Regions from separate parts of the Stenotrophomonas sp. 169 genome, predicted to be linked through region 2. Evidence: riboswitches for the same ligand, from Rfam matches in the RefSeq annotation. Region 2 holds a riboswitch; the other holds the start of a gene.
The links. A riboswitch is a leader RNA that binds a small molecule or an ion and turns the genes downstream of it on or off. The one in region 2 is predicted to bind glycine.

Region 1 (4,345 bases), 680 kb from region 2:
GGGTCTTGAAGTGCGGGGCCAGCCGCTTTGCAATGTAATTGGCATTGAGCAGCGCGACCTGCGTGGCCTTGCGCAGCCCTTCGGTCCCCATTAGCGTGATGTACATCCAGCTGATCGGCAGGATCGAGGCGCTGCCGAACGTGGCGGCCGAGACCATCCCGACATCACCCTCGCCGCCAAGCGCGCGCGGCAGGAACGGGGCCAGGTGCGATTTGACGGCACACGGTCCCACGCCGGGACCACCGCCGCCGTGCGGGATGCAGAAGGTCTTGTGCAGGTTCAAGTGGGAAACGTCCGAGCCCCACTTGCCGGGCTTGGCCACACCGACCAAGGCATTCATGTTGGCGCCATCGGTGTACACCTGGCCACCGTGCTGGTGGATGATCTCGCAGATGTCGACGATCTCTTCCTCGAACACGCCGTGCGTGGACGGATAGGTGACCATCAGCGCGGCGAGTCGGTCGCTGTACTTTTCTGCGTTGCGGCGGATGTCATCGACGTCGACATTGCCGTTGGCGTCTGTCTTGGTGACCACGACCTTCATCCCGCACATCTGCGCCGAGGCCGGGTTGGTGCCGTGAGCGGAGTCGGGAATGAGGCAGATATCGCGGTGATCGTCGCCGCGCGAGCGGTGGTAAGCACGGATGGCCAACAGGCCGGCATATTCGCCCTGCGCGCCGGAGTTGGGCTGCAGGCTCACAGCGTCGTAACCGGTGCATTCCACCAGCATCGCTTCAAGGCCCTCGATGAGTGCCTTGTAGCCAATGGCCTGTTCCGCCGGAACCAGCGGATGGATGTTGCCGAACTCCGGCCAGGTGACCGGAATCATTTCGGCGGTGGCATTGAGCTTCATCGTGCACGAACCCAGCGGGATCATCGTGCGATCCATCGCCAGATCCTTGTCGGCCAACGAGCGCAGGTAACGCAGCAGTTCGTGTTCGCTGTGGTGGGTATTGAAGACCGGGTGGGTCAGGAACGCGCTGCTGCGCACCAGGCCGGCCGGAATGGCATCGGCCGTGCTCGCATCGAGTGCTTCCACATCCGCGTGTGCACCGAATACCTGGGCCAGCGCGACGATGTCTTCGCGGGTGGCGGTTTCATCCAGGCTGATGCCCACCGAACTGCTGTCGATCGCGCGCAGGTTATAGCCGGCAGCGCGCGCCTTGGCATGCACGGCGTCGGCGTCTATGCCGGTGACATGCAGCGTGTCGAAGAACGTTTCGCCAACGGCCACCGCGTTGCTGCGCAGGGCAGCCGCCAGGATCGCCGCCAGGCGATGGGTGCGGCGGGCAATGCGGGTCAGGCCTTCCGGGCCGTGGTACACCGCGTACATCGACGCCATCACCGCCAGCAGTACCTGCGCGGTACAGATGTTGGAGGTGGCCTTCTCGCGGCGGATGTGCTGCTCGCGGGTCTGCAGGGTCAAGCGGTACGCCGGGTTGCCCTGCGCGTCGATCGATACGCCGATCAGGCGGCCGGGCATCGAGCGCTTGTAGGCATCACGGCAGGCCATGAAGGCGGCATGCGGGCCACCGAAACCGAACGGCACGCCGAAACGCTGGCTGTTGCCGACCACGATGTCCGCGCCCCATTCGCCCGGTGCCACCAGCAAGGTCAGTGCGAGCAGGTCGGTCGCCACGGCCACCAGGCCGCCGCGTGCATGCACGGCATCGACCAGCGCCTTATAGTCGCCGACCTGGCCGAAGGTGTCCGGGTACTGCAGCAGCAGGCCGAACGCTTCCGCTTCCAGTGCTTCGGCCGGGGTGCCCACGCGCAGTACGATGCCCAGCGGCTCGGCGCGGGTGCGCAGCAGTTCCAGCGTCTGCGGATGCACCGCGTCGTGCACGAAGAAGGTGTCCGACTTCGACTTCGCCGAACGCTTGGCCAGGGTCATTGCTTCGGCGGCCGCCGTGGCTTCGTCCAGCAACGAGGCATTGGCGATTTCCATGCCGGTCAGGTCCGCGCACAGCGTCTGGAAGTTGATCAACGCTTCCATGCGGCCCTGCGAGATCTCGGCCTGGTACGGCGTGTAGGCCGTGTACCACGCGGGGTTTTCCAGGATGTTGCGCAGGATGACGTTCGGCGTGTGGGTACCGTAATAGCCCTGGCCGATGAAGCTGCGCAGCACCGTGTTCTGGTCGGCGATTGCACGGATCTTCGCCAGCGCCTCGACTTCAGTCACCGATTCGGGCAACGCCAGCGGTGCCGGCGACTTGATGCGCGCGGGCACGATGGCGTCGGTCAGCGCATCCAGCGAGGCGTGGCCGACCACGCCGAGCATCTGCGCGATTTCGGCATCGTTGGGGCCGATATGGCGTTCGACGAACGCGTTGTGATGTTCGAGCTCGCGCAGCGAAGGGGTGTTCTGGGGCATGGCGAAGGATCCGTCGGGAAAGGGCACGCACGTGGGCAGGCCGCCATTCGGCAGCCTGCGGGGCGCCCCTCTGTCCTTTTGCCTGAGAGTTTGGAAGCGCGCGTGTGCGCGGCTTCGTGCCCCTTCGGCGCCGGATCGAACCGGTCTCTCCAGAGTTTTGATGCGGGTGGTCACGGGCCTGAGCGATTACGGGCGTTTGCGCCTTCGGCAGCGGTGTCCTGCTTCTCCCACCTTGTTGCCCGTTGATTATAGCGGTCGGCCCTGATGGATGTGCGGCTGAATGGAGTCAGGGACCAGACGTTTTCGGATCGGACCGAATGGCAAAGGGGACCGCTACGGCCTATCATGACGCACCATTCGTATTCATCCGGCGCCGCCTTCCTGTCTTTTCCGGACACGGGCTGGCGCCTGCCGCGCATGGCCTGCGCGGCTCCTCCGGACACCTCCATGACTGCCGCCTCGCCCTCGACCCGCCGTCTGGCTCTGCTGCTCGCAGGTCTGGCGATGTTTGGTCCGTTCTCGATCGACACGATCTTTCCCGCCTTTCCGCAACTGGCGCAGCGCCTGCGCGTGGACGAGGTCGCGGTGCAGCAGACCATCAGCGTGTACCTGCTGTTCTACGGGCTGATGAGTTTGGCCCACGGGCCGCTTTCGGATGCGCTGGGTCGCAAGCGGGTGATCCTGGGGGGGTTGGTGATCTTTGTCGGCGCCTCGGTAGGCTGCGCGCTGTCAACCGATCTGACCACGCTGCTGGTGTTCCGCGCGCTGCAGGGTCTGTCAGCGGGCGTTGGCATGATCGTCGGCCGTGCGGTGATCCGCGATCTGTACCACGGCCATGATGCCCAGCGGCTGATGAGCCAGGTCTCGATGATCTTCGGCATCGCCCCAGCCATCGCACCGATCATCGGCGGCTGGATCCTGCTCAGTGGCGCCGGTTGGCCGCTGATCTTCTGGTTCCTGGTGGTGTTTTCGTTGCTGTTGCTGGTGGCCACGGCGCGGTTCCTGCCCGAGACGCATCCGGTCGAAGCGCGTACGTCGCTGTCGCCGCGCGGATTGCTGCGCGACTACCTGCGGATGGGCTCCAACCCACGCCTGTTGCGCCTTGCGCTGGCCAGCGCGCTGAATTTTTCCAGCGTGTTCCTGTACATCTCCTCGGCCCCGGTGTTCGTCATGCAGCACCTGAAACTGGGGGAGGGCGGTTTTGCCTGGCTGTTCGTGCCGACCATCGGCGGGATGACGCTGGGGGCGTTCCTGTCCGGGCAGATGGCCGGGCGTGTGCTTCCGCAGCGGCAGATCGGCATCGGCTTCGGCCTGTGTGGATTGTCGGCGGTGCTCAACATCGGCTACGTGCTGTCGGTGCCAGAAATCGCTTTGCCTTGGGCAGTCGTTCCGATATTCATGGGGGGCACCGGACTGGCGATGATCTTCCCGATCCTGGCGCTGGGCGTGCTGGATCTGTACCCGCATCAGCGCGGGCTCGCCTCCTCGATGCAGATGTTCATCCAGATGATGATCAATACCTTCGTTGCCGGTGTGCTGTCGCCCCTGCTGAGCAGCAACCCGGTGCATCTCGCCTTTGGCTACGCTGGTTTCTTCGTGCTTGGGGCGTCGGTGTGGTACTGGGAAAACGCCTGCGCTCGGCGCAACCCGCACGCCCATGCACGCTGAGCGCCAGCCGGCAGAGCCGCTGCGCCGTGCGCGGGCCGTGGCGGTGAAGCCGGCGCGGGACGCCGCTGGGGTATCCTTGCGCACCCGGATGACTGTAAGCCCCTGATGTCGACCACTTCCAAACTGCGCCGCGATATCCGCCGGCGCCGCGAAACCCAGACCGCCAACCGGGACGCTGCCAACGCCTCGCCCGTCGAGCCGCACGCCGAACTGCGCGATCAGCAGCGGACGCTGCTGGCCGGCATTGTCCGCCGCGATGGCGAATGGGTGCTGGGCATGGACGGTCGCATTGCCGGCCAGAGC
Region 2 (4,345 bases):
GCTCGGGGCTGGCACCGGGATACAGCGTGGTGACCTGGATGATCGGGTAATCGACCTGCGGCAGCGCCGCCACCGGCAGCAGCCGATACGACAGCACGCCGGCCAGCAGCAGCGCCACCATCAACAGGGTGGTGGCGACCGGGCGCAGGATGAAAGGCCGCGACAGATTCATGCGCCGTCCTGCGCAGCGTCCTCGCTGATGATGCGCACGGCGCCGCCGTCTTCCAGTCCGTCGATGCCTTCCACCACCACCTTTTCGCCGGCCTTGAGCCCGCTGCGCACCGAGACGCGGCTGCCATCGGCCGGTCCCAGCACCACATCACGGCGTTGCGCCTTGTCATCCTGGTCGATCACATGCACGTAGTTGCCTTTGCTGCCGAACTGCACGGCGGCATCGGGAATCACCACGGCATCGTGCGCACCGAGCTGCAGGCGGATGTTCACGAACTGGTTGGGGAACAGCGCGTCATCGGCGTTGTCGAACTGCGCGCGCAGCTTCAAGGTGCCGGTGGCCGTGTCGATCACGTTGTCCACGCTGGACAGCACACCGTCGCCCAGCGCGGCGCGCTCTTCGCGGTCCCAGGCCTGCACCGCCAACGCCGGCGTGGCGCGCACGGCATCCAGCAGCGCCGGAAGTTCCGGTTCGGGCACGGTGAACAGCACGCTGATCGGCGCGGTCTGCGCCAGCGTGACCAGGCCATCGGCATCGCTGCTGCGGATCAGGTTGCCTACGTCCACCCGTCGCAGGCCGAGCCGACCGCTCACCGGTGCGGTGATACGGGTGTACTGCAACTGCAGGCGGGCTTCGTCCACCGTGGCCTGGTCGCTCAAGCGTCGCCCCTGCAGCTGCCGGACCTTGCTCTGCTGGTCACTGAGTTCCTGCCCGGACACATAGTTCTTTGCCTGCAGCTCGCGGAACCGCTGCAGCTGGCGCTCTGCATTTTCCAGTTCGGCCAGGTTCTGCTGCTGGGTGCCCTGTGCCTGGGCGAGACGCACCTCGTACGGGCGCGGATCGATCTGCGCGATCAGCTCGCCTGCACGGACGTGCTGGCCTTCGTCGACATGCAGCTTCAGCAGTTCACCATCGACGCGGCTGCGCACCACCACGCTGTGCAACGGGGTCACGGTACCGATGGCTTTCAGCCGCAACTGCAGCGGTTCGGCACTGGCGCGCGCCACGCGCACCGGAGTCGGCTTGCGGCCGCCTTCATCGGTTGCCGGAGCAGCGTGCGGCCACGCCCACCATGCGATCAGCGCAACAAGCGCGACGAGGGAAGCTGCCAGCAGCAGCATGCGGTTACGGCGGAGGCGCGACGGTTCGGCAACGGACATGGGGCATCCTGCACCCTGCGCTGGCGCAGGGTAGTACTGCGCCAGGGACACGACTGCATGGCCTGGCAACTGGGGGGAAGGGTTGTCTGGCGGGGCCGCAGAGGCAGCGTGGCTGGATGCCGCCGCACGCAGCGACGGGGCCGTCATGGTAGCTAATCGCACGGCATATTTCCGCATGACCAAGGTCATGGGGGCGGTATTCCGGCGCGTGACGGCCGCTGGCCCTCACCGGTAAGCACGCGCTGGTATCACCGGTAGTGACGGCCGCTGGCCGTCAACAGTCCAAACGCGTCAGTGCACTTCGTCGTGGTACACGAACTTCGGCATTTCCCAGCGGTAGTGGATCGCCAGCAGGCGTAACGCGAACCCCCCGCCCAGGCAGCACAGGATGGCGATGTTGTCGGCCACGTTCCAGCGCAACAGCAGCAGATACGCAGCACCGGTGAGCAACGAGATGATCGCGTAGAGCTCTTTCTGGAAGATCAGCGGCACCTCGTTGCACAGGATGTCGCGCAGCACGCCGCCGAACGCACCGGTCAGCATCCCGGCGATCAGCACGATCGGTGTGGCGTGTCCGGTCTCGCGGGCGATCGCGCAGCCGATCAGGGTGAAGGCGATCAGCCCCAGACCATCCAGCACCAGGAACGTGCGGCGGAAGTGGTGCATCCAGCGCGCCACCCAGGTGGCGATCAACGCAGCGCAGACGGTGAATCCGAGGTACTCCGGGTGCTTCACCCAGGCCAAGGGGTAATGGCCGAGGATGATGTCGCGCAGTGAGCCCCCGCCCAACGCGGTGACACAGGCGATCATGACCACGCCGAAAAGATCCATGCGGCGGCGTCCTGCGGACAGGGCGCCGGTCATGGCTTCGGCGGAAATAGCGATCAGGTAGATGATGGACAACAGCATGGGCAGGCTCCGGACGCGGTGGGACGCCGCTGACGGTAGAACCGACGTGAGTCGGCTGACGGACGGCCACGCAAGGCTCGCACCGATGCGCGCGCATCGACGAATCAAGGTGACCGGTGCCGCTCCCGCTGTCCTTTTGCCTGAGAGTTCAGCGGATGAAACCGCGTGCCCCTTCGGCGGATCCTTGCGGACCTCTCTCCAGCTCGGCGAATCGGATACATGGTTGGTGGGATGCCATCCCACCGGCCTGAGCGATCATGGGAGCCTGCGCCTTCGGCGGGTGCCAGCGTGGCACCACTCTCCTGCATCCGGCGCGTAGTGTAGCTGCTGGCCGCCGTTGGGCGATAATCGCCGCATGCCCTGCCTGACTGCCCCGTGGTTTCTGTACCTGCTTGAATGCCGGGATGGCAGCTATTACGCGGGGATCAGCACCGACGTACAGGCACGCTTCGCCGCCCACCAGGCCGGCAAGGGGGCGCGTTACACCCGCGCGCGCCCACCCCTGCAGATCCTGGCCGTACGCCAGTATCCAGACCGCGCGGAAGCCTCGCGCGCCGAGTGGCAACTGAAGCAGCTGCCGCGCGCGAAGAAGCTCGCATGGCTCAGCGGCGCCATCGGCCCGTGACGCACGACCGGTAGAGCCGCCTGGTAGAGCCGACTTCAGTCGGCTGCTCTTAGCGCACCACCGCGCAAGCCGATCGGTAGAGCCGACTTCAGTCGGCTGTTCTTACCGCACCACCGCGCAAGCCGACTGAAGTCGGCTCTACCGGTAGGCACCATCCGTAGACCCGATCCGTAAGCCCCACCCGTAGGCCCATCCGTGGCCCCAACCCGTGGGCCCATCCGCAGACCCCACCCATGAACCCCACGCGTCAGCGCAGCGGTCGCGCCGCTACACCGAAGGTGGCGGATCCTTCGGCGGCTTCACGTCACCGAAGATGATCCGTGCGCTGCGCTGGTAGCTCCAGTACGCCACGGCCCAGTTCAACAACACCACCATGCGGTTGCGGAAGCCGATCAGGAAGAACACGTGGGCGGCCAGCCAGAACCACCACGCCAGCACGCCGGACAGCTGCAGCTTGCCCAGGTGCACGATCGCGGCCATGCGGCCGATGGTGGCCAGGTTGCCGTAGTCGGCGTACGTGAACGCGCCCGGCCCCGGCTTGCCGTGCAGGCGCGCACGAACGGTGTCCGCTACGTGTTTGCCCATCTGCTTTGCCGCCGGTGCGACGCCTGGCACCGGTCGACCATCGGCCTGGGTCAGCGCGGCCAGGTCGCCGGCCACGAACACTTCCGGGTGGCCGGGCAGGGTCAGGTCAGGCTGCACCTGCACGCGGCCAGCGCGGTCGAGCGGCACGTCCAGCGTGGCGCCCAACGGCGATGCGGCGACGCCTGCCGCCCACACCACCGTGCGTGCAGGAACGAACTGATCGCCCAGCTGGAAGCCGAGGCTGTCGATCGACGTCACCGGGGTGCCGGTCAGTACTTCCACGCCCAGTTTTTCCAGCTGCCGACGTGCCTTCAGCGAGAGCACGTCCGGGAACGTGGACAGCACGCGCGGTCCGGCTTCCACCAGGCGCACCTTGGCCGACGCCGGGTCGATGTGGCGGAACTCGTTGCGCAGGGTATGCCGGGCAATTTCGGCCAGCGTGCCGGCCAGTTCCACGCCGGTCGGGCCACCGCCGACTACGGCGAAGCTGAGCCACGCCGCCTTCTTTTCCGGATCCGGCTCGGCCTCGGCACGCTCGAAGGCCAACAGCAGCTTGCGTCGCAAGGCAATCGCGTCATCCAGCGTCTTCAGGCCGGGCGCATCCTTGGCCCATTCGTCATGGCCGAAATAGGCATGGGTGGCGCCGCTGGCCAGCAGCAGGGAGTCGTACGTCATCGAGGTGCCATCGGCCAGATGCACGCTGCGCGTCACCTTGTCGATGCGGCTGACTTCGCCCAGGCGGACTTCCACGTTGCGCTGTTGGCCGAGGATATGCCGCAGCGGTGCGGCGATATCCGGTGCGGAAAGACCTGCCGTCGCGACCTGGTACAGCAAGGGCTGGAACAGATGATGGTTGCGGCGGTCGATCAGGGTGATGCGGATGCGCTCGCTGGC

Region 1: linked by a shared signal. The riboswitch ahead of gcvP (aminomethyl-transferring glycine dehydrogenase) and the one ahead of ICJ04_RS15945 (trimeric intracellular cation channel family protein) in region 2 are both predicted to bind glycine.

What each region holds. Positions count from the first base shown of each region.
Region 1 is NZ_CP061204.1:2,941,109-2,945,453, reverse strand. It holds gene gcvP (aminomethyl-transferring glycine dehydrogenase) at 1-2,374, opposite strand, end outside; glycine riboswitch at 2,435-2,537, opposite strand; gene ICJ04_RS12865 (multidrug effflux MFS transporter) at 2,822-4,042, shown strand; gene ICJ04_RS12860 (hypothetical protein) at 4,148-4,345, shown strand, end outside.
Region 2 is NZ_CP061204.1:3,623,860-3,628,204, reverse strand. It holds gene ICJ04_RS15955 (multidrug efflux RND transporter permease subunit) at 1-172, opposite strand, end outside; gene ICJ04_RS15950 (MdtA/MuxA family multidrug efflux RND transporter periplasmic adaptor subunit) at 169-1,332, opposite strand; gene ICJ04_RS15945 (trimeric intracellular cation channel family protein) at 1,624-2,241, opposite strand; glycine riboswitch at 2,360-2,453, opposite strand; glycine riboswitch at 2,466-2,556, opposite strand; gene ICJ04_RS15940 (GIY-YIG nuclease family protein) at 2,597-2,866, shown strand; gene ICJ04_RS15935 (NAD(P)/FAD-dependent oxidoreductase) at 3,134-4,345, opposite strand, start outside.